Regions from separate parts of the Marinobacter sp. LM1 genome, predicted to be linked through region 2. Evidence: predicted binding sites of a transcription regulator. Region 2 holds the regulator's gene; each other region holds the start of a gene.
The links. The regulator sigma-54, encoded in region 2, starts transcription at its own class of promoters, with help from an activator protein. The targets are predictions, from matches to a motif close to ANTGGCATNNANNTTGCTNT.
Positions count from the first base shown of each region.

Region 1 (9,627 bases), 380 kb from region 2:
CGTGCGACGACTGGGCATTGCATAACAAGTTGTCGTAGATCGTTTCAAGCCTGGCGGCCCTGCACCGGATACACTGCGCTCCGTAGTCGCCACTGAACCAAGGCGTTAAATATCAGCTGAATATGGGTCGCATACGGAAGTTTCTTCATGACGCTGGAAGGCTAAAGCCCTACTATCGATTCTGTTCAAATGTAGCTTCGGGTTCGGGAATAGTGATCGGTATTGGCCTATGGTACTTCACTTTGGTTCCGCTCTTGGCGACCTCGTTTGAGATTGATGTCGCTGAAGCAGCACAACCCGGCGATCCGACCGCATTCTTTGCGGTCACAATGGTTTTGCTATTGGTCGTGGCAATGATCATTTGCGTCCAGGGAGTCTTTTTGGCTCTGGTGTTACTTGGTCGCTTGAGGTTTGCTGATGTGATGTCGGTAATCTGGCGTTTGCGTTACCCTCGGAGTTGGGTCAATTATTAACAAGCCGCGTCACTCGAACGGCAGTGGTGGGCGATAGCTTCGTTAAAGATATTAAGCCCGCAATGTGGTTAGGTCTTAAGGCTATCTGGTTGACCCAGGAAAATGCACCTCGGGGAACTGAGGTTCGGGTCTTCAGGAGCTTGCGAGACTTGTGCATGTAACCAGGTTGATGGCTACGATGCCGGCATCACGTTGATCTGGAATGCGGCCCTTTGGTTCCTATGCCACAAACTCTACGCACTAACTGGATGATGAACGTGACTAAAACTCTGTATTTACTGCTGGTGTGTGTCTTGGTTGCTGGCTGTAGCAGCAAAGCCGTGTATGACAATGTGCAGCGAAACAACCGACAGGAATGTGTCAGTGTGCCACCCCCTCAGTATGATGAGTGCATCCAACGTTCCAGTAAGTCATACGAAGAGTACGAGAGGGATCGGTCTGAGGTACTCAAGTCTGAACCATAGAGCCGTGGGCGGGAAAGTCGGGCTCATTATGTGATTACCTTTCGCAGCCTTTCCGCCGCAGTGGTGGCGCCCCGAAAACCCGCTTGTAAGCCCTCGAAAACGCCGCTTCGGATTGGTACCCCAGCTCTTCAGCCAGCTCGGTCAGTGTCACGGGTGATTGACCAATTCTAAGACGCGCCAGGTTCATCCTCCATTCGGTCAGGTACTGTTTTACTGAAGTGCCTATCACCTCGGTAAACCGGGCGGAAAACCCGGAGCGGGACATGCCCGCGTGCCTGGCCAGCCGGCTGACTGTCCAGTCAGCCTCAGGATGTGCGTGTATGGCCGCCAGAGCCTTGCCCAGTTTCGGATCTTTCAGCGCGCCCAGCCAGCCTTTGCTGGCTTCCGCGCTGGAGTTGATCCAGTGTCGTATGGCCTGAATCACGATGATATCTGCCAGGTGGGCCATCACCGTGACCCCGCCGGGTGATAGTGCGCGGGCTTCCTGCTCCATCAGTTGTATCAGCGTTGTAAGCTGGGCGGGCAGGGCGCCATCGTCGCCTTTTATGTGAATGCACTGTGGCAGTTCACGAATGAGCTTCTGAGCCGCAATCTGGTCGAAGCCAAGCACGCCGCAGGTCAGTCGGGTTTCTTCTTCGCCCGTGCGCTGTTCTTCCGTGCCGGCCCCGCCATAGCGCATGAACTCAAAGCGGTCTGTCAGCCGGGTGACGGGAATATCAAAAAAGGGCTCGCACGGCTGATTGTTACTATGGGAGATACAGTGGCCTTTCCCTTTGGGTACCAGCGCCATGTCGCCCGTTTTAAGGAGCAGGCTATCTTGGTCTTTGAAACGCAACCAGCAGCTTCCCTGGGTGACGATGTGAAACATCATTTTGCCCCCGAGCGGCGGCATCTCCATGCCCCACGGGCTAATCAGTTCGGCAGTCGCGTAGACGGTACCATCCATGCGAAGTGAACACAGCGTCTCGCCGAGTGGATCGGAGGTTGTCGGCATGCGCCGCTCAAGTTCAGGGATCATTGTTTCTCACGGGTTTTGGACGATCTGCAAAATATAGTAGATAGAAAAGCATTAAGCATCAGTTTTTGTCCTCGTAAACTGGAACCTTCAGTGATCGTTTAACGAGGACCAAACCATGACATCAGAAGTCATCGCTGTTGTTGGCGCCACCGGTAAGACCGGTTCCAGGGTATTGGCAAAACTGGGTGAGATGGGGCTGGAGGCGCGCGGCCTGTCACGCTCTTCTCCCATCCCCTTTGATTGGGCAGACCGCAGTACCTGGGCCGCGGCACTTCAGGGAGTGCGTGCTGCCTACGTTACGTATTTCCCGGATCTCGCGGTGCCGGCGGCGGAAACGGATGTGCGTGCCTTTGTGGCGGAAGCTAAACAGCAGGGTGTGGCGCACCTGGTATTGATGTCGGGGCGTGGAGAGGCGGGTGCACGGCGGGCAGAACAGGTACTGGAAAGCAGCGGGTTGGACTGGAACGTGGTTCGCGCCAGCTGGTTTATGCAGAACTTCAGTGAAAGCTTTATGCTGCAGGGCCTGCAGGCGGGTGAGCTGGTGCTCCCCAGGCCCAACGCCAGGGAACCATTCATCGATGTGGATGACCTGTCCAGTGTGGCGGTAGCGGCGCTGACCAATCCCGCATTGAAAAACCAGGTATTGGAAGTTACCGGTCCGGAGCTGCTCTCGTTCGAGGAGTGTGTGCATGCGATTGCTGCGGCCACTGGCCGTGAGATCCGGTTTACGCCGTTACCGGTGGAGGCCTATCTGGATGGCGCCAGGGCGCTGGGTATGGCAGACGACATGGCGTGGCTGATCAACGAACTGTTTGTGAACATTCTTGATGGCCGCAATGAAAGCACCACTCAAACGGTTGAAGAAGTGCTGGGGCGGCCTGCGCGCCGGTTCAGAGACTATGTCACTGACGTTGTGCCTACGGGGGTGTGGTGATTGGGTGATCGCTTGCTTGAGGTTCGATATTGTCTGTGTCCGGAGTTTATGAAGAAGTTTATGGTTTTGTGAACTTTCCACGATAGACTCAGAGGACTGACGATAATACTGGATTGACAGCCAGTGTTGACCGAAAGGAGCCCTCAGCTGCATGCCGCGCACGGTATTGATAATCGAAGACAATCCCGGTATCGGCGAACTGGTCCGCATGCAGGTATCCGACCTGGGCATGACTGCGGTTCTTCGGGACCGGGGCGACAGCGGCCTGGCGCGTTTCCGGGACGGTGGTATTGACCTGGTGATTCTGGACCTCATGCTTCCGGGCCTGGATGGCCTGGCGGTGTGCCGGGAAATACGCTCCAGTGCGGGTTATGTGCCGGTGCTCATGCTGACCGCCAAGAGCACCGAGCTGGACAGGGTGCTGGGGCTGGAAATGGGGGCGGATGACTACCTCACCAAGCCTTTCAGCGTGGCGGAACTGTCCGCTCGCATCAAAGCTCTGTTCCGGCGCGTGGACGCGCTCTCCCGGAAGAGCTCAGCCGAAGACGATGTGGCGGAGATTGAGGCGGACGGGCTGCGGATTGATCCGGTTCGGCGCCGGGTGTTCCTGGAGTGCCGCGAGCTCGATCTGACCGCCCGTGAGTTCGATCTTCTGTGGCACTTTGCTTCCCATCGTGGCCGGGTTTTCAGCCGGGCCCAATTGCTGGATGCCGTCTGGGGGTACAATCACGACGGCTACGAGCACACCGTAAACACCCATATCAACCGCCTGCGTAACAAGATTGAGCCCGATCCGGCCGAACCGCGTTACGTTCAGACGGTCTGGGGCGTGGGCTATCGGTTTATGGATTAACCATGGGCCTTTCCGTGCTTCGAACCCTGTATGCGAGGCTGGCCATTGGTCTGTTCCTGCTGCTGTTGGTGGTGGGCGGGCTATTCACTTTGCTGAGTCTGGCCTCGGTCAGGGAGTATTCGGCTGCCGTTAACCAGCAACTGAACCGGAATCTGGCGCAGAATCTGGTCTCTGACCGAAACCTGGTCACCGATGGCCAGTTGAATCGGGATGCCCTGAAGCAGCTGTTCGAGCTGTATATGACGATCAATCCCAGCCTTGAGATTTACCTGTTGGATACCGACGGGGCCATTCTTGCCTATTCCGCCGATCCGGACCGAATCAAGCGCAATCGGGTATCCCTCGAACCAATCCAGACACTGCTCGAAAACCCGGACGCCTATCCTCTGCCGGGGGACGACCCTCGTAGTCACGATCGGCGAAAAGTGTTCTCTGTAACCCCTGTTCCCTCGGCAATCGACCCTGCCGGCTACCTTTATGTGGTTCTGAGGGGTGAAGAATTCGACCTCGCGGAGAGCATGGTTCACAGCAACCGGTTGTTGCAGATGGGCGCAGGCGCCCTGGCGGTGAGCCTGCTCGTGGGGCTCCTGGCCGGGTTGGTGTTCTTCCGAATGTTAACGCGGCGGCTGTCCCGGCTGACTGAACGGGTGGAGTCGTTTGAACGGGAATTGTCCTCGGAACAAAGCCCTCCACTGGCCGAGAAGGGCGACGACATTGATTACCTGGCCTCTCGGTTTGATCTCATGGCGCGCCGCATTGTGGCGCAGCTGGACCTCCTGAAGCACAAAGACGCCCAGCGTCGACAGCTGGTTGCTCAGGTGTCTCACGATCTTCGAACACCGCTGGCGTCAATTCAGGGCTACCTGGAAGCGCTGCGGATGAAGCATGAGACCCTGGAAGCTGAGGAGCGAGGCCGGTTCCTGGCGGTGGCCCTGTCAGAAACACACCGGTTGGGCAGGCAGGTTGAGGAGTTGTTCGAACTGGCCGCCCTGGATGCCCGTGAAAAACAGCCGGATATCGAGCCGTTTGTCATGGCTGAGTTGCTCTACGACGTCGTTCAGAAGCATAGGCCTGCGGCAGAACGAGCTGGTGTTGAACTCACCATTTCGGCGACAGAGACCGAGAGCGTGCTGGCGGATATCGCGATGACAGAGCGGGTTCTGGACAATCTCATCAGCAATGCCATCGCCCATTCTCCGCGGAATACAAGAGTCATACTCACGATGTCAGTACGGGATGGTGGAGCAGAGATCACTGTTGCTGATGCTGGGCCTGGCATCCGCCAAGAAGACCTTGGCCAGGTGTTTGACCCCTTCTACCAGGCCGCCGGAGCCGAACGCACCGGGCATGCCGGCCTGGGACTTGCGATCGCCCAGCGCTTGGTCGTCCTGCAGCATGGCAGGCTCTCAGCGCACAATGCGAACGGTGCTGTCTTTACCCTCTGGCTACCGTTAGCTTCCTCCAGCTAGCTTTCCGCTGCGTTATAGATTTGTGATAGTTGCTGAACGTTTTTGTGAATTCAGATCGCTAGGCTGCGATTATGGATTCAAGCGAGGAGAAGTGTCATGAAACGCAAAGTTATAGGCCTGTTTTCCGCCCTGGCGCTGGTCTCCGCCGCCGGTCTTTTTGCGGCACAGGTGGCAGCAGAGCGAGTGGATAGTGCAGGTAATGCCTACGCACCGGATGATCCGGATCTGGCCGTGGCGACCTTTGCTGGCGGCTGTTTCTGGTGCGTGGAAGCCGGCTACGAAAAGATTCCTGGTGTTGTCGAGGCAGTGTCTGGCTACGCTGGTGGAGAAGAAAAAAGTCCGACCTATAAACAGGTCTCTTCCGGGCGTACAGGCCACACTGAAGCCGTCCAGGTATATTACGACCCGGACAAAATGACCTATGAAGGCTTGCTGGCCGGCCTCTGGCGAATGATGAATCCGACCGACCTGGAGGGCCAGTTCGTTGACCGTGGTCGGCAGTACCGGCCCACCATTTTTTACCACAACGAGGAGCAGAAGCGCCTCGCAGAGGCGGCAAAGCAGGCGCTGGAGGCTTCCGGCGTCTATGACAAACCGGTGGTGATCCCCATTGAGCCGCTCAAGAGATTCTATCCGGCGGAGGAATACCACCAGGACTACTACAAGAAGAATCCGGTCCGCTACAAGTTCTATACCTTCAATTCGGGGCGTTATCAGTTTATTGAAGAGGTCTATGGCGAGGATTATGAGCTGGACTTCTCGCGCTATCAGCCCAATACCGGAGTCAATGACTCGATGCCTGCGGAGGCCGATCCGACAGAAGCGGCGGCAAGCGGGGGTTTTAACCCCGAACGTTTTCAAAAACCGGATGACAAGACTCTTCGGCAGCGTTTGACGGAAATGCAGTATGAGGTCACGCAGGAGGATGGTACTGAACCCGCCTTCAACAATACCTACTGGGACAACACCAGGGCGGGGCTTTATGTGGATGTCGTTTCCGGTGAGCCGCTGTTCTCCTCACGGGATAAGTACAAGTCCGGTACCGGCTGGCCTAGCTTCACTCGCCCGATTACGCCAGAGGCAGTGGTAGAACGTGAGGACAAGTCGTTTTTCATGACCCGGACGGAGATTCGCAGTGCCCATGCTGATTCTCATCTGGGCCATGTCTTTGACGATGGTCCGGCGCCGACGGGATTGCGCTATTGTATGAATTCCGCAGCCATGAAGTTCATCCCGCTGGAGCAAATGGAAGCCGCGGGGTATGGCAAATGGATCGACGCTGTCGAGTAAGATTGCGCGATAATAGCGTCGGAATAATTTACATAACTGGCTTTCTGTTCTAATAAAGGTGTTTTATATCAATAAGATATAAATAGGCACGCTATGTGCTTCCTTGCTGGCAACGTCATTATCTCTGGAAGAACCAAATAAGGAAGTACAGATGAACAAGTTGGGCAAAGCGCTTTCTGTTGTTGTAGTGTCCGGGCTCGCTAGCGTTGCCAACGCGGGTGTTATTGAAACCGTATCTGGCTGGAATGGCTCCAGCGAAATAGCCGCCTTCGGTGAATCTAACAGTGCTACGTACGGACAAACCTTCAAGGTGGGCGGTTCTGAAACCCAGCTGGATAGCTGGACGTTCTTCCTGAACGACAGAGTGAACCCCGATTACGTGGACTTTGCTTTCTATGTAATGGACTGGGATGCTGCCACCACCCGCGCGACCGGCTCCGTGCTTTTCCAGAGTGCCGCTGTGTCCTCAACCAACAACGGTGGTCTTGATGGTATGGAAGAGTTTACCTTCAACACCGGCGGGTTGAATCTTGTCGGGGGTAACGACTACATCGCGTTTATCAGTTCGACCGGCTTGTTCGATGGCCAGACTGGTACCGCCTATGCAGGCTCCCTGCGTGACGAGTCTGCCTATCTGGACGGTGGCTTTTTCTGGCAGAACAACGGCAATAGTGCCGGTACCTGGGATACCCAGAGCTGGAGTTCCGGGTCGAACTACGGCGACCTGGCGTTTTCAGCCTCCTTCTCGTCCGCCGCGAAAGTGCCTGAGCCAGCCAGCCTTCTTTTGCTCGGCCTTGGTCTGGCTGGGCTGGGCTTCTCGCGCAGAACGAAAGCCTGATCCCATTGAAGACGGACGCCGGCACACTATGTGCCGGCTTCGTTCCATTCAGGGGGTTGCGTTAACGCACCCGGACCTGATCGCCGTCTTCCAGGCCACGGCCGGGGTGCCGGACCACCCGAACGCCCTCCTGCAGTCCCTGCGTTACCTGGGTCATTAAACCGTTGGATGGTCCTGTCGTGACTGTCTGGTGTCTAGCCGTTTCGCTCTCAACCATGAAAACCGCAGAAGCGCCGTTGTATTCGAAGATAGCTGAGGTGGGTACCTGCAAGGTGTCTTCGCTTTGCCACAGGATAAAGTCAGCGTCCACCCGGTAGCCGTCTCCCAGCTGTCGCCACTGCTCCCGTGGGCTGACCATATCGGCAATAACCTGAACCCGTTGTTCTTCCACGCCCAGAGCGGATACATCCTCAAACCCGATAGGCTCGATACGACGAACCGTTGCTTCCAGTACCGGCCCGCCCCAGCCACTCAGTCGCACGCCAAGGCCGGGTTCCAGTTTGACGGCATCAAAACTCAAGACCTCGACCACCACTTCCAGAGCGCCAGGGTCTCCGACCTCCAGTATCGGCTCGCCGGCCTGGATGACGCCCTCGCTCTGGCGAACCAGAGCCAGAACCGCGCCGTTAACCGGAGAGCGCACGGCGACCCGCTCGGCAGGTTTCTGACCATTGGAGGACGCGGTTGAAATCTGCAGCCGGGTTTGAGCGGCGGCCAGTTCATGGGCGGCCACCTCTTCATCAAAGCGGGCGGAACGCAGGATTGCCTGTGCCCGGGCTGCCGTGGATTTCGCCTGTTGTAACTGTTCGGTGGAGACAAAGCGGGATTCTTCCAGAGCGAGCAGGCGCTGGTATTCATTCTGAGCGAACTCAGCATCAGCCTCCGCCGCCTGAACCTTTTGCTGGATGGATTGAAGTGCTGCCTGGGCGGCGGCTGCCCGAGCCTCGGCTTCGGCGCGGGTCCGGGCGTCCAGGATGCTGGCGGGCGTCGGGTCCACAAACGTCAGTAGCTCCCCGGGAATCACCGCGTCGCCTACGTCCAGCTGAACCCGGTGAATATAGCCGGCCACAGGGGAGGAAATCAGATAGCGATCTTTGACCCGGGTTTTGCCCTCTTCAAGAATGGTCACTTCCATGGGGCCGCGCTCGACGGGGGCAAGGTCAACCCAAACGGGCTCTGGCCGCAGGATAAGCGCGAAGACGATGGCGGCTACTGAGGCCATCAAAAGCCAGAAGGCCCATTTTCCTTTTGAGATGCGTTGTGTCGCCATGTTGGGTCCCATGTGAGTGTGTGTGCATTATTCCCGGGTTTTCAGAACCGCGACAAGGTCCAGTTTACGAAGTCGCCACCAGGTGATGAAGCCGGAAATCAATGCCGACAAAATGACCACGTTGGCCGCCAATGCCAGGGTTTGGCCGGTCAGGACCAGGGGAACGCGATAGAGTTCGGTCTGCATCGCGGTAACCACAAAACTTGCCAATCCAAAACCAACCGCCCAACCCAGAGGAATTCCCAGTAACAGCAGTATGGCCAGTTCTCCGAGCAGAATGTGGGCGACTTCGTTGTGGCTGTACCCCAGTACTCTCAAGCTCGCCAGGTCTCGCCCTCGTTCGGCCAGGGAAATCCGCGCGGTATTGTAGATCACACCAAAAGCAATAATGCCGCCGAGCAGGCTGATGATGAAGGTGTAGGTCAGGAAGGTGCGCGCGAGAGTCTCGAAGAAGCTGTCGAGCATTGCCTGTCGCAGATTGGTGGCCATCACTCCCGGCGTATCCCGGAGTTCCTGGTAGACGGTGTTGGTTTGCTCCGGCGCCAGATTCATCAGCATCTGGTTCACTCTCGGGCCTTCACGCAGCGCCTTGTTCATGGCGGTCAGATTCATGTAGGCGCCCACACCGAGGAACTCGCTGGTAACGCCAGCCACCGTGAGGTCCAGTTCCGGGCGTCGGCCTTCCAGCACTCGCACCCGAACTGTGTCTCCGGTCTCAACATTCAGGGCCTTGGCCAGAAAGTCGGTTACCAACAGGCCGGCAGAAGGAATGGCCACGTTCTCCAGATCCTGGTTAACCACAAATTGCAGTTTGGCGTCCCGGGGCAAGCCGGTGAGCACCGTGCGCCATCTGCGGTGTTCGTTAACCAGCTCTACGGTAACGGCCCGGCGTCCTTCGACGTAACGCACACCGGATTGGCGCGCCATTCCGTAAAGTGCGGTCGGGTTGACCGGGTCGGTGAGTGTGGCGGTCAGGTCCTGCTTCTGCACCCGGGCGAATTGGGTGTGCACCATCAGC
Region 1 is NZ_CP114373.1:2,596,615-2,606,241, reverse strand. Features, by position in the region: gene OZ656_RS12230 (GNAT family N-acetyltransferase) at 1-38, shown strand, start outside; gene OZ656_RS12225 (cupin domain-containing protein) at 972-1,931, opposite strand; gene OZ656_RS12220 (NAD(P)H-binding protein) at 2,071-2,889, shown strand; gene OZ656_RS12215 (response regulator transcription factor) at 3,041-3,742, shown strand; gene OZ656_RS12210 (ATP-binding protein) at 3,745-5,211, shown strand; gene msrB (peptide-methionine (R)-S-oxide reductase MsrB) at 5,308-6,501, shown strand; gene OZ656_RS12200 (PEP-CTERM sorting domain-containing protein) at 6,653-7,339, shown strand; gene OZ656_RS12195 (efflux RND transporter periplasmic adaptor subunit) at 7,401-8,609, opposite strand; gene OZ656_RS12190 (ABC transporter permease) at 8,637-9,627, opposite strand, start outside.
Region 1: OZ656_RS12200 (PEP-CTERM sorting domain-containing protein) is a predicted target of sigma-54. The motif match lies at 6,584-6,603, and genes of this name have one in related genera.

Region 2 (9,627 bases):
TCCCCCGCGTTCAGCGACTCCAGGTCCCCGCCAATCGATATATCAATGTACTGCTCACCCAGCAGTCCGGATGTACGTATTACTGCTGCACTGTCGGCCGGGATGTTATCAACCTCAGCATGGATAGACATGGTTACGCGCGCCTGGAAAGTGTCCCTGTCCAGGGTAATGGATTCGATGGTACCGACAGTGACACCAGCCATGGAAACCTTGCCTCGGGGCGTCAAGCCACCGGTATCGTTGAAATTGGCATACAGCGTATAGGTCTGCTCCGCGGATTTCGGCGACAGGCCACTCACCTGCAGCGCCAGAAACATGAGCGCGGCCAAACCGGCAATCATGAACAGCCCAACAATGATTTCTGTGCTTCTTTGTGCCATGAAAGGCTCCCTGAATCCTGTTAAAAATCACCGAACATGACGGCAGTCAGTACGAAATCGAGACCGAGCACTGCCAGCGATGAGTAGACCACGGTTTTGGTGGTCGCCGAACTGATACCAGCAGAGGTGGGCACGCAGTCATAGCCCTGGTAGACCGCAATCCAGGCACATACGAACCCGAACACCACACTCTTGATAAAGCCGTTAAGCACGTCATCCACAAAATCGACGGAGGACTGCATGTTGCCCCAGAAGGAACCCTCGAACACCCCAAGCCATTCCACGCCAACCAGCATGCCGCCCCAGATCCCCACTACCGAGAAAATCATGGCAAGTACCGGCATGGCGAGAAAACCGGCCCAAAGTCTCGGTGCAACGACCCGGCGCAACGGATCTACCCCCATCATTTCCATACTGGAGAGCTGTTCCGTCGCCTTCATCAGGCCGATCTCTGCCGTCAGGGCGGAGCCCGCGCGACCGGCGAACAGCAGGGCCGTCACCACCGGCCCCAACTCGCGTACCAGCGTGAGCGCAATCATCTGGCCAATCGCCGACTCCGAGCCGTAATCACTGAGAATGGTATAACCCTGAAGCCCTAGCACCATCCCGATAAACAATCCTGAGACCACCACAATCGCCAGTGACAACACGCCGACGGCGTAGAGCTGTTTGACCAGCAAGGGAAAACCTGTAGCAGGCCTGGGGACACCGGCCAGCACACCGAACAGAAACTGCCCGGAACGACCAAAGGAGGCGATGATCGCGATCCCGAGCCGCCCCAGGCCGGCAATACGATCCATCATGAAGACCGCCCTCCCACACCAAAATCAGCCGCTGCATCGCCACTCAGGTAATGGAACGGCACCGGGCCATCAGGCTGCCCTTCAAGAAACTGCTGAACCCGCTCAGACGGATGCGCCCGCAGCTCCTCGGGAGTGCCCTCACCGATCACCTTGCCGTCGGCAATAATGCAGGCGTAATGGCAAATACTCAGGGATTCGGGCACATCGTGCGACACCAGAACGCTGGTCAGCCCCATGGAACTGTTGAGATCCCGGATCAGCTTGACCAGCACGCCCATGGCAATCGGATCCTGCCCGGCAAAGGGCTCGTCGTACATGATCAACTCCGGGTCCAGCGCGATACTGCGGGCCAGGGCCACCCGCCGGGTCATGCCACCAGACAACTCTGAGGGCATCAGCTCTCTGGCACCACGCAAGCCCACCGCCTCCAGTTTCATCAGAACAATGTCCCGGATCATATCCTCGGGTAATGACGTGTGCACCCGCAGCGGGAAGGCAACGTTCTCGTAAACACTGAGATCGGTGAACAGCGCGCCACTCTGAAACAGCATGCCCATCTTCTCGCGCAGCTGGTAGAGCGCCTTGCGCTTGAGCCCGGGCACGTCGTGGCCTGCCACATTCACCTGGCCCGAATCCGGGCGAAGCTGACCTCCAATGAGCCTGAGGAGCGTGGTTTTACCGGTACCACTGGGCCCCATGATGGCAGTCACCTTCCCTTTGGGAATATCCAGACTGATTCCATCAAAAATCCGGCGCCCGGAACGGGAAAACACCACATCCCTAAGTGTTATGTACGCAGATGACTCCATAATCCATCCCTTTCAAGGAGCGCCTACATTATGACAAGCTCTCCCAGACCTCAATTAAAGCAACGTAAAATGTCTTGATGGCAATGATCAGAATCCCTGATGCAGGCGAGCCGGGGGCACCAGAAGTGATATACTTCGGCCTCAAATCCCAGATCGAGCAGACAGCCAGCCGACATGACCGAATCAAATACCTTCAACACCCAGGACTTTTGCAACTCGGCCCTACGGGCAATCCGCATCGAGCGCGAAGCCATTGAAGCGCTGGAAAGCCGTATAAACGGTGACTTCAGCCGCGCCTGCGAGGTCATCATGGCCTGCAAAGGCCGGGTTGTGGTGACAGGTATGGGCAAATCGGGGCACATCGGCAACAAGATTGCCGCCACGCTCGCCAGCACGGGCACGCCCGCCTTTTTTGTTCATCCCGGCGAAGCCAGCCATGGCGATCTGGGCATGATAACACCCCAGGATGTGGTCATCGCCATATCCAACAGCGGCAGCACCAGCGAAGTGGTCACCATTCTCCCTCTGATCAAGCGCATGGGCGCGCCATTGATCAGCATGACAGGCAAACCCGATTCCGTACTGGCACAGGAGGCCGTTGCCAACCTGGATGTCAGCGTGGCCATTGAAGCCTGCCCCCTGGGCCTGGCACCCACCTCCAGCACCACCGCCACCCTGGTCATGGGGGATGCCCTGGCCGTGGCGCTGCTTGAAGCCCGGGGATTCAGCGCCGAGGATTTCGCGTTCTCCCACCCCGGCGGCAGCCTTGGACGCCGCCTGCTGCTGCGGGTATCCGACATCATGCACACCGGTGACCAGATTCCTCAGGTTGCCGAGGGCACAACCCTGAGCGGGGCACTGCTGGAAATAACCCGCAAGGGCCTGGGTATGACCACGGTCGTTAATGCCGCCGGCACCCTGACGGGCATCTTCACCGACGGCGACCTGCGCCGGACCCTGGACAAATCCGTGGATGTGCACACTACCCCCATCCAGGACGTGATGACCCGCAACGGCAAAACCATCCGGGCAGACCACCTGGCGGCAGAAGCCTTGAATATCATGGAAGAAATGAAGATCAACGCCTTGCCGGTTACCGACGCAAACGGCACCCTGGTGGGCGCCATTAATATGCACGACCTGCTGCGGGCCGGAGTGATTTGATGACTCAGACAGCGCATCCGTTACAAACCCACTGGGACGCAGCCCTGAAGGCCAAGGCATCGGGCATTCGCCTGATCGCCCTGGATGTGGACGGCATCATGAGCGATGGTCGCCTCTATTTCAGTGCCAGCGGCGACGAACTCAAGGCCTTCAACATTCTTGACGGCCTGGGCCTGAAACAGCTGATGCAGGCAGGCATCACCGTGGCGGTGATTACCGGACGACGCTCTCCTCTTACGGAAAGACGAATGTCGGACTTGGGCATCCCGCACCTGATGCAGGGTCGCGAAGACAAAAAAATCGCATTGCTGGAATTGATCCGGGATATGAACCTTGCGCCGGAGCAGATTGCCTACATGGGCGACGACCTGCCCGACCTACCCGCGCTGCGTTTTGCCGGCCTTGGCATCACGGTACCCAACGGCTACTGGCTGGTTCAGCAACACGCCGACTACTGTACCCGCAGCCCCGGTGGACAGGGCGCTGTGCGCGAGGCCTGCGATCTCCTGCTCTGGGCGCAAGGGCACCTGGACAACACTCTTGCCCCCTATCTGGACGAGCCAGCATGATCACCGAGCGGCTTTTCGGCGATCGTGGCAAACGGCGGATTACAGCTCTGGCCCTTGCCGCCACCGTAACAGCAACCGTTTTTCTGCTGTGGCAAAGTGACGAACCTGTCAGTTCGCGGAATGCCGCCAGCGAGCTACGGGGGCCCGCAGAGCCCGACGGCTTTGTGATCGGCGGACAATACCGCGCCTGGGATGAGCAAGGGAACCTCCAGATTGATCTCAAAAGCCCCAGAATTGAGCAGTTTGAAGCAACCGGCACGGCTCATCTGGATACGCCGAGAGCCCGGCTTTTCAGTGAGGGCAGCCCCGACCCTTGGCTCGTCGAGTCCAATGAAGGTAGCCTTCAGCAGAACAATGAAAAGCTGGAACTTACGGGGAACGTCCGATTGACCCGACAGGCCGAAGGCCGCGAAGCCGTTCTGGAGACCGAGGCACTGACCCTGGACAACAGCAACGGCACCGTCTACACCGACCAGCCGGTGACCATCACCGAGCCTTTTGGCGTCACCCGCTCCACCGGTATGAAAGCCTGGATCAACGAACGCATTCTCGAACTCAACTCCCGGGTAGAGGGACAATATGAAACCGTCAGGTAAACGATCTTTCTGCCGGCCAGCGATTCTGGCCATGGCATTGCTGGCCGGCCCGGCATCGGCATTCAACCTGGATTCCGATATCCCCATAAAGGTCAGTGCAGATTCGGCCCGTCTGGATGAAAGCGCCGGAACGGCCGTTTACACCGGCGCTGTCGAACTGATTCAGGGCGAAACCCGGCTGGACGCGGATCGGGTGGTACTTTACCGCAACCAACAGGGTGTCAGCCGGATTGAAGCCGCCGGCAACCCCGCCCATTACCGGCAACCCGGCCAGGAAGGCGAAGGCACGACCGATGCCAAGGCCCTGAACATCACCTGGTCTGGCGATGAAAACCTGGTTATTTTTGAACGCCAGGCCGTTATTGAACAAGACGGCAACGTATTCCGGGGCGACGTCATCCACTACGACACCGTTCGCCGCGTTGTTACTGCGGAAGGCGGCACGCCATCCGACGGCGGCTCCGGCCGGGTGGAAATGGTGATTCAGCCTCGTAATTCAGCTCAATCCAGTGACGGGAAAGGTTCGGATGGCAGTTCTCAGGGCCAGTAATCTGGCAAAAAGCTACAAGCAGAAAAAAGTGGTGCTGGACGTTTCTCTGGAAATTCGCTCCGGCGAGATTGTCGGCCTGCTCGGCCCCAACGGCGCCGGCAAGACCACCTGCTTCTACATGATCGTGGGCCTGGTGCCTGCGGATCACGGCCGGATCACCATCGACACCCAGGACATCACCCCGCTGCCAATGCATGGGCGCGCCCGCAAGGGCATCGGTTACCTGCCCCAGGAGGCCTCCGTGTTTCGCAAACTGACCGTGCGGGACAACATCATGGCCATCCTCGAAACCCGCAAAGGCATGAGTCGGGCGGAACGGGAAGCCAAGCTGGAAGAGTTGCTGGAAGAGTTTCATATTACTCACATCCGAGACAGCGTGGGTATGGCGCTATCCGGAGGCGAACGCCGCAGGGTTGAAATCGCCCGGGCGCTGGCCATGGAGCCTGCCTTTATTCTGCTGGACGAGCCCTTCGCGGGCGTAGACCCCATCTCAGTGAGTGACATCAAGCACATCATCCGGCACCTTCGGGACAAGGGCATCGGGGTCTTGATCACCGACCACAACGTTCGGGAAACCCTCGACATCTGCGAGAATGCCTACATCGTTTCCGGAGGCCACATCATTGCCTCCGGCAATGCCGAAGCCATTCTGGCAAACCAGCAGGTGAAAGAAGTATATCTGGGCGACGAGTTCCGGCTCTGACCTGATAAAACAGGGTTTATCCGAGGCCTGATTGTTTTGATGATCTGTAGCAAGTAAACTCGGCAAAAAACTTGCTTATACTGTCTACAGACAATGGCAAGTAACCAGCGTACAACATTTTTTTCGGCCTGTGCGCCGGCAAAGCAACAACCGGGATGCCCACGAGTTATGGATCTTGAGCCATGGTTATGAAAGCCTCATTACAGCTTAAGCTGGGCCAGAGTCTGACCATGACGCCCCAGCTGCAGCAGGCTATACGCCTGCTGCAGCTTTCTACCCTCGATCTCCAGCAGGAAATCCAGCAGGCGCTGGAATCAAACCCCATGCTGGAAACCTCCGAGGACGATGAGCACGCTGAAGGCGACGAACGCGAAGAGCACGAGCACAGCGAAGCTTCCGGCTCTGAGACCACCCAGGACGACAGCCACCAGGACGCGAGCCCGGACTGGGACGAAACCGAGAACGGCCCGGACTGGTCGTCCGAGAACGATATTCCGGACAACATTCCCGATGATCTGCCAGTGGATACCGCCTGGGACGACATCTACCAGTCTGCCCCGGCTCCGGCCAGCAAAGGCGAAGACGAGCACGAATCGGATTTCGAAACCCGGAACTCGCCTACCGAAACCCTGCAGGATCACCTCGAGTGGCAGCTGAACCTGACGCCTCTGAGCGAGCGGGATCAGGCCATTGCCCACGCACTGCTGGATGCTGTGGATGAACGCGGCTACCTGACGTCTGACATTGAGGACATTCACGCAGGCCTGCTGGACGAAACCGAAGAAGACCCGTTGGAACTGGACGAAGTGGAAGCGGTACTCCACCGCCTGCAACACTTCGACCCGCCCGGCGTGTTCGCTCGGGATCTCCAGGAATGCCTGCTGATTCAGCTCAACCAGCTGCCACCGGATACCCCCTGGCTGCGCCAGGCGAGACTGGTGGTTACCCAGTTCCTGCATCTGCTTGGCAACCGGGACTACGCACAGCTGTTGCGCCGCAGCCGGCTCAAGGAAGACCAGCTGAAACAGGTACTGGCCCTGATCACCAGCCTGAACCCTCGCCCTGGCGATGTCGTGGACCGGGCCGAACCGGATTACGTTATCCCGGACGTCATCGTACGCAAACACGAAGGCCGCTGGCGGGTTGAACTCAACCCGGAAATCGCTCCGCGTATCCGGGTGAATGCCAGCTACGCGTCACTGATCCGCCGGGCTGACAGCAGTGCCGATAACACCTACCTGCGCGACCAGCTGCAAGAAGCGAAATGGTTTATCAAGAGCCTGCAAAGCCGGAATGAAACCCTGCTGAAAGTGGCCACCCGCATCGTTGAACACCAGCAAGGGTTCCTCGATCAGGGCGAAGAAGCCATGAAGCCTCTGATCCTGTCTGACATTGCCCAGGCGGTGGAAATGCACGAGTCCACGATTTCCCGGGTTACCACCCAGAAGTACATGCACACGCCCCGCGGTATTTTTGAGCTGAAGTACTTTTTCTCCAGCCACGTCAGCACCGCCGAGGGCGGCGAATGCTCGTCTACAGCCATCCGGGCGATGATCAAGAAGCTGATTGCCGAGGAAACCCCGAAAAAGCCATTGAGCGATAGCAAAATTGCAGCCATGCTAGGGGAACAGGGAATCAACGTGGCGCGGCGTACCGTGGCCAAATACCGGGAGGCCATGCATATTCCTCCCTCGAACGAACGAAAACGCCTGGTTTAAACTTTCGCCGGTGCAAGATGCACTGGCACGCAAGCCGGCAAGCACGCCGGCAGTATGACAACAGGAGACGCCTATGCAACTCAACATTTCAGGCCATCACGTAGAACTGACTCCCGCTCTGAAGGATTACGTCAACACCAAGTTCGAGAAGCTGGAGCGTCACTTCGACCACATCAGTAACTGCCAGGTCACACTGGAGGTCGAGAAGGTGCGCCAGATGGCGGAAGCCACGCTGCACGTGATTGGTGGTGAGATTCACGCAAAGGCAGAAAATGAGGACATGTACGCCGCAATCGACGCTCTGGTCGACAAGCTGGACCGTCAGATCCTCAAGCACAAGGAAAAGAACGTAGACCGGATGCACGGTAACGGCGGTCGCTGAAGCGCGAACCTTACCGGGTGTTTCATGAAACGAGCTGCGGCGGGGCTAACCGGCCGCAGCCTTTTTTTTACGGACATGCAGTCGATCCATGAGCGAGCCATCCCTGACCATCGACAATATTCTTGCCCCTGAACTGACCCTGTGTAAGGTGCCGGCCTCAAGCAAGAAACGTGTGCTGGAGTTCATCGCTGAACGGATTCACTTTCAGGATGAAATCCTCAGCGACACCCAGATCTTCAACAATCTGGTCTCCCGCGAACGGCTGGGTAGCACCGGTATCGGCGAGGGTATTGCCATCCCCCACTGCCGACTGGAAGGCCTGGACCGGGTCATCGGCGTGCTGATGACTCTGGAGGAGCCGGTAGACTTTGATGCTATCGATAACCAGCCGGTAGATCTGGTGTTTGCACTGATCGTCCCCAAAGAAGCCACCAGTGAACACCTGGAGTTACTGAGCCAGCTGGCGGAGCGCTTCAATGACAGCACCTTCTGCGCCCGGCTGCGCCAGTGTGAAGATGCCGCGAACCTTTACCAGCGTATGGCGGAGAGTAATCACTGAGATCAGCCTGATATCTGGACAGGCTGCCAGGCAGATTGAAGGAGAAACAGTCCCATGAAGCTGATTATCGTCAGTGGCCGATCCGGTTCCGGCAAGAGTACGGCTCTGCATGTGCTGGAAGACCTGGGATTCTACTGCATCGACAACCTGCCCATTGGCTTGCTGTTCCCGCTGACCCGAGAGGCGGCCACCCAGGAAGCGCCCGGCCGGCTGAAAAAAATGGCCGTGAGTATTGATGCCCGTAACCTGTCCGCCGAGCTGGCCAATTTTGAAACCATCTACCAGCAACTGAAGCAGACCGGTGTCGAGGTTGAAATCATATTCCTGGATGCCGACGAACAGTCACTGCTGCAGCGCTTTCACGCAACCCGCCGCAAGCATCCGCTGAGCGATGACAAGACGTCTCTGCGGGAGGCAATCACCAACGAAAAGCAATTACTGGAACCCCTGTCAAAGCTGGCCGATCTTTACGTCAACACGACCGGGCTCTCCATGTATGAGCTACGCGACATGATCAAGCAGCGCGTGGCCGGCCGCAAGGATCAGGAACTGGCACTGCTGTTCCAGTCCTTTGGCTTCAAACATGGCGTGCCGGTGGATTCAGACTACGTCTTCGACGTCCGCTGCCTGCCCAATCCATACTGGGACACCAGCCTGCGCAAGCACACCGGCGTTGATCAGCCGGTCATCGAATTTCTTGAACGGGAACCGCTGACACGTCAGATGGTGGATGACGTCACGGGCTTCCTGAATACCTGGCTGCCCTCGTTTGCCGACAGCAATCGTAGCTACATGACCATTTCCATCGGTTGCACCGGTGGCCAGCACCGCTCCGTTTATGTGTGTGAGCAGCTCGGACGCTATTTCCGCGACAATTACCGCAATGTGCAGGTGCGCCACACCGAACTGCCACACCTTCAAGCCCGGGGAGAAATCTGAGCGCCTATGATTTGCCGCCCCATCACCATCATCAACAAACTCGGCCTGCATGCGCGGGCCACGGCGAAGCTTGTGGCCACCGCATCAGACTTTGACAGCAAGGTGCGAATCCGCGGCAAAGGCCGGGACGTAGACGCCAAGAACATCATGCAGGTGATGATGCTGGCCGCCAGCCAGGGCACCGAAGTGGAACTGGTTGCCGATGGCCCGGACGAACAGGATGCCATCGACGCGCTGGCTGCCCTGATCAACGATTATTTTGGTGAAGGGGAATAACCTCCGGTTTCGTCATTCACCTACAATCCTTTCTCACGTGTGCCACCTAACTCCGCTATAATGCAAAGGTTTTCTGATCGCAGGTGGTTCAATGACCGACATTCTGGAAAAAAGCCAGGCCCGCCAACGCCTTCGCTCACTCAGTGAAGCGCTGGACAGTGGTGCCCTCAAGCAGGTGG
Region 2 is NZ_CP114373.1:2,977,990-2,987,616, forward strand. Features, by position in the region: gene mlaD (outer membrane lipid asymmetry maintenance protein MlaD) at 1-380, opposite strand, end outside; gene mlaE (lipid asymmetry maintenance ABC transporter permease subunit MlaE) at 401-1,183, opposite strand; gene OZ656_RS13905 (ABC transporter ATP-binding protein) at 1,180-1,992, opposite strand; gene OZ656_RS13910 (KpsF/GutQ family sugar-phosphate isomerase) at 2,167-3,156, shown strand; gene OZ656_RS13915 (HAD family hydrolase) at 3,156-3,725, shown strand; gene lptC (LPS export ABC transporter periplasmic protein LptC) at 3,722-4,321, shown strand; gene lptA (lipopolysaccharide transport periplasmic protein LptA) at 4,305-4,871, shown strand; gene lptB (LPS export ABC transporter ATP-binding protein) at 4,849-5,574, shown strand; gene OZ656_RS13935 (RNA polymerase factor sigma-54) at 5,763-7,292, shown strand; gene hpf (ribosome hibernation promoting factor) at 7,366-7,674, shown strand; gene ptsN (PTS IIA-like nitrogen regulatory protein PtsN) at 7,763-8,233, shown strand; gene rapZ (RNase adapter RapZ) at 8,288-9,172, shown strand; gene OZ656_RS13955 (HPr family phosphocarrier protein) at 9,179-9,448, shown strand; gene mgtE (magnesium transporter) at 9,540-9,627, shown strand, end outside.

Region 3 (9,627 bases), 1.4 Mb from region 2:
TACCAGAAGACGCTGAACCAGCTGGCCAAAGTGAAGCTGCTGATCCTGGATGACTGGGGACTCGAAGCCCTAAAACCGGCACACCGAAACGATCTGATGGAGATCATGGATGACCGTCACGGCACGCACTCAACCATGATCATCAGCCAACTGCCTACGGATCAGTGGTATGCCGCCATCGGCGATAACACCCTGGCTGACGCCATCCTGGACCGGCTCATGCACAACGCCCATCGCTGGGCTCTGAAGGGGGAATCGATGAGAAAACGACTTCAGGAAATTGACTGAACGTGAACACCCGGAGTAAAAACTCCGGTGGGTGATGCGTTAAGAAAAATGGTGTTCACGTTCAACCGGTATGGGTGTTCACGTTCGCCGGAATACGCACCTATCCTTGTTGGGTTGAGCAGAGGGCTTCAGAGTTCTATCCAGAGATCAGTCGTTGCGCCAGGTCTGAGCGTCATCTTTGTGCGGGTAGGTATCACTCGTCAGCACCCTTACTAGACGAGAATCGCGGGCGGTTGGCCTTGTAGTACTCAATTATGCTGCTTCGAATCCCATAATTTTTCATAAACTTGATACATTCTGAATGTCCGCTTTGCGACCTTCACTTGGGTTAGTCAGAGTCGAATGATCACGCTGCGCAAGGGCAAGAAATTTGTTTTATCCCCTTAGAAAATACGGAAAATAGGCAGATCACTCCTCAACCAACAGAGCAAACTGCGTGGAATACCTCATCACGATGTGGGATCTGGCTAGAGCCGGCGAAAAGCAAGGTGTTCTGTTTTTCATTGCCGTTTACTGCTTTTTGATCATGAGTATTTCGCTCATAGGCCAGTTGCGAATGCGGCAGTGGCCTTCAGTCACAGGCAAATTGCTGGAAGGCGGCCCCCGCACCATCGGCGGGAGCGATCGATATGACGCTGATACTCGTTATGTGGTCAGCGCCCTCTACGAATATGAGATCAGCGGTAGAAGGTATCAGGGCAAACGTGTCTCACCCTGGATCTTCGTCACCAATCGAAACGCCAAAGGTATTCTCGATCATCAGTTCAAAAGCGTGGATCGACAGGGGGGCTTGGTAAAGATTTTTTATAACCCAAACAATCCGAAGAAAAGCACGCTGTTGAAACCCGGAAAATTCGGACTCTGCATCTCTTTCGTGATTTGGATAGGTCCGATGCTTTCCTACCTTACCTCATACCATTGAAATCCGAGAGTAGATCTGACAGTTGAAACTGGAATCCTACTATTCGCTTTGCGACCGTAGCAGCTAAACATAAGCGAACATAAATATTCGAAAGATTTCAATGTGCGTTAGACCCTTCGAGCATTGACTTGATCTCCTGTATTTCGGCAATAATGACGACGGATTTTCAGGAGCAAGAGTCCGAGCAGTAAGAGATAAAAAGGACTGGGTTCTGGCACTTCAACCGGATTGTCGAGATACCGATAATCTTCAGCGAGAATAACAGAAGCGTTGGCTGCCCCCTGGCTGTTGAGAACAAACGTCAGTAGGTTGTGTGTGCCGGTGAAGAGGCGGGAGTCCACTCCCGCAAAATAGAGTTCATTTTGCCGGTATGAGTCATTGGAGGTCTCCCAAATTAGCTGATCATCTAAAAAAATGCTTAGCCAATCGCCATCGCCGATATCTTCCCAAAAAAATGGAATGTAAAAGTCGCCGGAAAATGGAAGCGGATCAAAGTTGGTAATAGGCACCATGACAAAATCTGGTGAGGCTTCGGTCATCACCTCACCGGTAATCTCAATCTGTCCCCTGATGCCGCCACCTCCCAATCCCCGCTGTTTCCTCTCATACCTGATATTTCTTTCAGCATCATCATACTTTTGTCGAACCCGCGTTTTAATTTGGTCTTTCAACAGTTCCAACAAATTAACGTCGCTAGGCAGCGGTTCGGAAAAAACGTCGCCCATATCTGAAGGAGTCGCCCGAGCCAAATCGATCTCAAATCCAGCATCAACGCCGGGATTAGGTCCCAGGGTGGTAGATGCTCCGCGTGTGCCACGGATCTGACCATCTTCCAGGAGGTTACAGATGAATTCTTGGCGCAGGTGGGTAGCGTTTGCCGTTATTCGAGTATCAACAACCACCCATTCAGCATCGTCGACACGCTCCTCTACGCATGGAGCTGCGTACAATAACGATGGGATGGCAAAGGTTAGGCAACCGCAAACAGCGACCAAGAAGGACCTGACTGATTTAACGCGCATATTTAAGTCTCCCTGGCAAATTTAACCAGCGTTTTTTAGCCAAGTGGTGCTGATGCAAGTTAACTGCCAATGGCCAAAGACTTGCGCGGAATTATTTTCTTAAGTTTCAGGCCGACAAAACGGACTCGACCTTTTTGTAAAAATAATCGACGGGTTGGGATTGGGGGCATGATGTTGCGTGATTGTGTCCTTGCAGCTGATCACAATTCAGCAGTGCAGATAGAGAAGGCTGGTTGAAGCTCGGAATCACTTTATCTGAATGTTCGCTTTGCGACCATCCCGTATTCCGGTCGGCACCGTAACCAAAGCCGCGAGTTGCTCCCTCAGTTCACCCTGAGTTGGTTAGGAAACGAGCCTTCATGATCCTGGTAAGCGGTCAAATGGCGTCACAAACGAAGCGCGAGGTAGTGTGTTCTGTTCAATTGGGCGGCTTCACCATCTGAGAAGCAAATCAGACGTTGCCGGCCAGGACCTGAAGCTATCATTCGTTGTAAAACCGCCCAATTGACGGGATTAGAACCTAAACAAGGCCATCCTCTGGTGTTGCTTGCTTACGGCATGCATCAAAAGAGTCTTTTTCAGTGTCCAGAAAGCCGCGGTCAAAACAGAACCGCGGCTAACAGGAAAACTGCACGTTAACATTTGCGCCGACGTGAGCGACTTATCAACGCGACCAAGCCAAAAGCTAACAAACCTAACGTCCCCGGCTCTGGGACGGGTTTTGGATCGGTTGGGCTCGACAATTCTGCGGTAAAACCAATGTTTTGAAAATCGACCTGGCGGTTGGATCCCGTAAGAAACGCCGTAACATATTGAACGTTTAACGGAGCGGCTAGAGTAATATCCTGAGCGGTGATTCCTGGAGCAGTGCCTAGATCTGGCAAAACTTGCAAAATGCCCACCTGAGAATTCGCGGAATTGAAAAAGGTGAACTCGATATTGTCGACATCATAGTTTTCACCTGTGTAATTCCAGAAGTGCAGAGTGTTTAGATCGTACTCCTGCCCAAAGTCAAATGAGAGTTCCAAGCCCCCGCCGATCTCATAAGCTGTATACCAAATATGTGTTGTTTGATTGTGGAACTCCTCGGAAGTCGCGCTAGGCGCGTCAATCACTTTGTTGATCGTTTGGCCGCTTGCGAAGGTGTTGTTATAAGAACCCGGCGACGTGCCCGAGCCTACTGCAACCGTTATATTGGACTCGTTCAGGTAAATAGGCGCCGCTACAGCATTTACCGCACCCCAGACAAAAAATGCCACTAAACTGTTCAGTAATAGTCTCATTAGCATCTCGATGTTCCTCTCCATTGGTGGTTCGCGATAGTGTCTAAGCAAAGGTGACGCCAAAGATGTCAAATCCCTTTAGATCAATGGTCTCTCATTGATACCGTCCGTACTCGTGTAAAGAAAATTGACGACAAGAACTACAAACGACGAGGTTTGAACGGGCAAGTTGCGTTGCGGTTTAATAAGAAGATCTTCCATTGAAACAGTGGGGGGGGGGAGGTGAACGAGGTCGCGCGGCCCAGGAAAAGGCCCGTTTTGTGGTCAAAACTGTCAGTAGCGGCACCGAAAAAAGGACCGCCTTGAGAACAAAGCACAGGCGTTACGCCCGAATCTGAATGTCCGATTTGCGACCAAAGCTGAAAATGCCTGCTTGGATGGTGCTGCGAGGCTGTGCCATGAAGGTAGTTAGGTGCAAACTGTGCAAAGGTCACTTTAGTCACTCAGTCCACTGAGGACGAGCAGGGCGCAGGCGAGGCGTGAACGAAGGAGCATGCCGGATTCTCGTATTGTAGAGGCGATGGTGGATGGGTGCCGGGCACCGTGCCAGTGGTTTAGCCGATTCTGGCGGGGAACTCAAGCACCATCGCCTGGCCCATGCGCCGGATCAGGACGTGTTACCATTGCCGTTTCTTACAGAAGTGTAAAAATTTCCGACAGAGTCCGCCCGATGTGCTAACCGACTGAAGAAGCTTTTGCTTGGCGCGAAGCCGTTTACCGCTTGGTCTGGGTGGAGGGTGCCCGCTACCCCAGGCTCGACTTCATCATCCACAACGCGCAAGTCAACGAAATTGCCGACCGGACTTCCTCCGACCGGCTGCTGTTTCTCGACGGCGTTTACGCGGAGGACAAATACGGCGTCATGCGCTTTCACCGCGTCAAAGCCCCCACGATAGAGGAACTCAGCTCTCTGGTGCATCAGCTCTCTCATCGCGTCACTCGGGTTCTGGAGAAAAAAGGCTGGCTGCAACGTGACGATGAAAACACCTATTTACTTCTGGATGCCATCGATCAGGAGGATGATGCCCTCGGCCAGTTGCAAGGGCATTCGATCACTTACCGCATCGCAATGGGGCCGCAGAAAGGACGCAAGGTGTTCACCTTGCAAAGCCTGCCACCCCGTCTGGATACCCCCAGAGTATCAGACCGTGTGGCCAAACAAGCGGGATTTTCCTTGCACGCCGGAGTCATGGCCGAAGCCCACCAACGTGACGTGCTGGAACGGCTGTGCCGCTACATTTCTCGGCCCGCGGTGTCGGAAAAGCAGCTGGCGCTCACCAGCAATGGCAAAGTTCGCTATGAACTGAAGACGCCGTACCGTGATGGCACCACGCATGTGTTTTTCGATCCCCTGGATTTCATGGCGCGGCTAGCGGCGCTGGTGCCGAAACCGCGTGTGAACCTGACGCGGTTCCACGGTATTTTCGCCCCCAACAGTAAACCTCGGGCGCTGATCACGCCAGCAAAAAGAGGCAAGGGGAGGAAACTTGCGAAACAGGGATGCTCAGAAAAGACCATTGCCGAACGCCGCAAAGCCATGACCTGGATGCAACGATTGAAGCGCGTTTTCAACATCGACATAGAAAAGTGCGAGCTTTGCGGCGGGCACGTCAAGGTGGTCTCCTGTATCGAAGACCCTGCCGTGATCGAGAAGATTCTGCAACATCTGGCGATGAAGGAATCGCTGCCGTTACCCCGCGTCCATGAAGCGAGGGCGCCGCCGGATCAGGCGGCGCTGTTCCAGCTCTAAACCACCACTCTTTCTCCTTCACCAACGACTTGCCCCAACACGGCAGGATGAGACGCGCCTGCTGGGTGCATCTTTCAAGAAAACCGATGAAAAACCGACAGCCAATACCTACGCTACCGAACGGAAAAGGCTGAATTCTGGCTCCGAAAGGACCTTTGGGCCGTTCATGCACGGATTTCATATGATAGGATTTCAGCGAAAAGGCGCTTTATTTGTCCTATACCCCCTCAGCGCCTTGAAAGCAGAGCTAGATGCACAGATTCAACAAGGCAAACGTATTCGGCTGCGCTAGCCAGATACCAAGGATTGGAGCGGTGTATGGACAGACTGGAAAAGATAGAAGCCCGCCGACTGATTCTGAGTTGGAAGGACCGCTGGACGCAGACAACACAGCAGCGCCTCGAAGTCGAGTCGCGGCAGCTGCAGGGCGAGCTGCACGCCAAAATCGACCAAATCAGTTTTTGGGATGCACTTTTTTCCGGCCGGTATCTGCGCAACACCATTCAGCCGCTCTTTACCGAGTGGTGCCAAACCAAAGCCACGGAATTGAGAATGGCGGCAGAGCAAGACCTGCAATCAGTCGTAGCGCGAGCCATCCCCGAGGAGGATTTCACCCCCTCTCTGGACGGACATAGCAGCAAGGGCACACTGCTGGATGTAGGCATTGCAGCCATTTCAACCGGTCTTACTGCCGCGACCATTCCAGCGGTTGTCGCCTTTTCTACAACCACTGTATCGGTAGGTGGTCTGCTTGGGTTTCTGGGCGTCACCACGACGGTACTCGTGACACGTAACTTAATCGCCGGCCTGGTAGTCCTGGGGTTCCTATTCCTGATAGCCCTGCTGCGCTTCAAAAGCATCAAGCGCAATGCCCGCAGCCGCCTGAAGGCCAGGGTCGACAAACAGATCATCAAGAAAATCCACTTCAGTAAAAAAGAACGATCACTGGCGATGGGCATGACCAAAATGCTCGAAAACACTGCGGACACGCTGATCAAGGAACTGCGCCATGGTTGAGCAGATCCTGTTTGAGGTGCCCACAAAGTTTGCCAGCGGTATTGCCGATGGCAGCATCGTGCGCATCGGTACGCTGCTTAAGGACAGTATGTCCGGTCAGATTCTCAGCCACGTTCAGGAAACCGGCTTGGCCCAGAAGCTTCTCAGCAACGCCAGCCTCTTGCCGTTTTCCCCATTGAGCGCCCTGGACCTGGCGTCCTCTGGTTACGCCAACGTCCAGCTGCATCAACTCAAAACCATGGTGGAAGGGCTGCAGATGCTGCAGTACGCCAACATCGGCCTTGCCGCCACCGGGCTTGGGGTAAGCGTGTTGGGCTTTATGCTGATCAACCAAAAGCTCAAAGGGCTCGAAAGCGCCATCGCTCAGCTATCCACTCAGATGGACAAGCACTTCCAAGAGCTGGCAGAAAAACACCTGCGGCATAAGTTCGCCAATATATACGTGCTGTTTGAGCGGGCCGAACAGGCCTCGTTTTTGCGCAGCCCGGCGCAAGAATGGCTGACCATCGAAGGCCAGCTCGCCATGGAAAGCGGCTTCCTAAGAAGCGAGATCGGCCATCACCTGACCCAGAACAGCTTCCACTACGACTGGTTCAATAAAATGACCAGCGCGCTGGCAATGTGTAATGCCGCTCGCATTCAGTGCCTGCTGCAAGCCAACGAGATGAGCGCCGCTCAGCATGCCTCCACGGTTATTGCCGATAACTACAGCGACCTGTTTGACCCGCTCAGCGCCACACAACTTGCGGCAAGAATGACCGAAGCGGAACAAGACTCGCGAGAGGATGACCTGCACCTGTTCAAGTCCAACCAAGCCAAAGCAGCGCAGGTAATGTTGGGCCTACGCGAGATGACCGATGCCGCGATGACGCAACCGTTGCTGCTCGAACATCTCGGAAGCAGAGAAATCAGTGGCCAGGCTTACCTGAACGCAGTCAACGCTCAGGATCAACATCCCATCATTCTGTTGACCCCATAATGCCGCTCTAAGGCCAAGGCATGGCGCACTCCAAAGCGCCTGCCTTATGCCAGTAAACACATCAGGATTCGTGAAACAGGCCGCCGCACAAAAAAAATGGTAATAATGCCAATCTGCGCAATAAAAACAGGATTCGCACAAAGTTTCCTAAGCGCAAAACGGTATTCAAGAAGGAACTGAGCCATGCAACCGGTCGGGTACAACCGCCTGCTTCAGGAGTCGACAGTCAAGGCGCTGCCACCTGCGCGCCTGGCGGAAGTCCGTGCAGTCACCCGCAAGGAGGTTATCGGCCACACCCTGGCCCGGATTCCCAACACGCCAGATCGACCAGTTTTTGGGCCCATTTCCGGATGGGCCTCTGTAATCCAGGTATACCAAGGGATTTGAGCCATAAAAGACGCGCCAGGATCTGCGCGATCTTCTTCATATTCTGGGCAGCGGCGGCCAACAGGCACTGTTCACGCACTATCGAGAGCCCTCGCAATCGAGCGTAACGATGACCATGCAACTGTTTGGCATCGGCGAACGACCGCTCCACGTCCTGTCGTCGTTTGTAGAGCGCCTTGCCCCACGGGGTTAACCGGTAACTATCTGTTCGGTCTTTGCTGTCCTGCCAGACATGCCGGGTAAGCACTTTGACGTGGTTGGCGCTGCGCGTGCATTGACTTAATAGTGGGCAGTCTTTGCAGTGAGCCGGATTGGACTTGTACTCACGGTAGCCCAGCCGATTGGTCGTGGCGTAGGTCAGTTGCTGACCTTGCGGGCAGCGATACGTATTCGTTTCAGCGTCATAGGTGAAGGCCCGCTTTGGGAGATAGCCCTTGGGCTTGTTTGGTCGCCGGTAACCCATGACCCCATAGATGCCCCGGTCTTCCAGGCCCTTGCAGATACCTGCCGTGTAGTAACCCGCATCCAGGCCCACACCCCAGACATCGAAGCCAAATCGCTCACATTGTCGATCGAGCCGGTCGAGGTAGGGGCGGCTGTCGTGCAGGTTGGCCGGCGTGGCGTAGCTGTCGGTGATGATGGCGTTGCGGCCATCGACGGTGCGGTGATCAAGGTAGAAGAAGCTCTTGGGCTTGCCTTCCCGAACCATATAGCCACTGTCCGGATCGGTACGGCTGATCTTGGTGTTTTTGGTCTTGGCTGGCTGCTCGGACAGCTTCGTTTTCAAGGGCCAGTTGAGCTACCTGGGCCATGTGCTGATGGAGCACCGCAGCGGTCTGGTGCGCGGTGCCCATGTGACCCTGGCCAGTGGTCGTGGTGAGCGCGAAGCCGCGCTGACGCTGCTGGGGAAACTGGATGGTCGGCGGCGGCGCACCTTGGCTGCGGACAAGGCCTACGACACAACAGACTTCGTGGCCGCTTGTCGCGCCCTCGGCGTAACGCCCCATGTGGCGCAGAACACCCGTGGCCGGCGTAGTGCCATTGATGGCCGCACCACGCGCCATGTCGGCTACGGTCTGAGTCAGAAGATCCGTGCCTGGATCGAAACCCACTTCGGCTGGCTCAAGTCAGCGGCAGGCCTGCGCCAGGTGAAGCAACGCGGACTGGAACGTGTCGACGCACTGTTCCAGCTGGCCATGGCGGCCAGCAACCTGGTACGCCTGCCGAAATTGCTGGCTGCAGGCACAGCGGCATGAACGCGCTGACAGGAGAGGTGCGCCCGGTGTCCGCCAAATCGGGCTGTTTCACCGGCCTGACGGCCTGAGTAAGGCTTATTCGACCGCGATCACTGCCTCCACAACGCAGTGCGCGCAGTCATTACACCGAATTTCAACAGGCTGCTAACTTCTCAGCAAAATATAAACACTACATCACCCTGGCATCCAGCCTGCGTCCGAGCATCGGCACCCCTTTCTGCCCCTGTCCAAACCTCTGAGCAATTGTTAAGCTGTATATGCGTACAGCATCAAGGGATTGCATCATGCCATTGGCCAGGATGGCCGCGCCTGCTCCGACGCGCCCCTACGAGCGCCACCGGCCAGAAGAAACGCTGCTCTATCAACTCATCGAAACCCATTACCCCGCGTTTCGTGCCCAGCTCGAAGCTCAAGGACAAACGCTGCCTGCCTTCGTTAAGCAGGAGTTCGACGAGTTCCTCAAATGCGGTCGGCTTGATTACGGATTCTTGCGGGTGTGCTGCGAAGATTGCAAGCATGAACGCCTGGTTGCTTTCAGTTGCAAACGACGGGGGTTCTGCCCGAGTTGCGGTGCTCGGCGAATGGCGGAGTCCGCCGCCTTGCTGGTTGATGAAGTGCTGCCGAAAGAGCCCATCTGGCAGTGGGTGCTGAGTTTCCCCTACGAATTGCGTTTTCTGCTTGCCCAGCAACCCGCCATGATGGGCAAAGTGCTGGAGATCGTCT
Region 3 is NZ_CP114373.1:1,581,839-1,591,465, forward strand. Features, by position in the region: gene istB (IS21-like element helper ATPase IstB) at 1-288, shown strand, start outside; gene OZ656_RS07470 (DUF3592 domain-containing protein) at 725-1,210, shown strand; gene OZ656_RS07475 (PEP-CTERM sorting domain-containing protein) at 1,318-2,232, opposite strand; gene OZ656_RS07480 (PEP-CTERM sorting domain-containing protein) at 2,868-3,515, opposite strand; partial or broken gene OZ656_RS07485 (transposase) at 4,333-5,265, shown strand; gene OZ656_RS07490 (hypothetical protein) at 5,584-6,282, shown strand; gene OZ656_RS07495 (hypothetical protein) at 6,275-7,261, shown strand; partial or broken gene OZ656_RS07500 (transposase) at 7,545-8,438, opposite strand; partial or broken gene OZ656_RS07505 (transposase) at 8,440-8,904, shown strand; gene OZ656_RS07510 (IS91 family transposase) at 9,189-9,627, shown strand, end outside.
Region 3: OZ656_RS07475 (PEP-CTERM sorting domain-containing protein) is a predicted target of sigma-54. The motif match lies at 2,284-2,303, and genes of this name have one in related genera.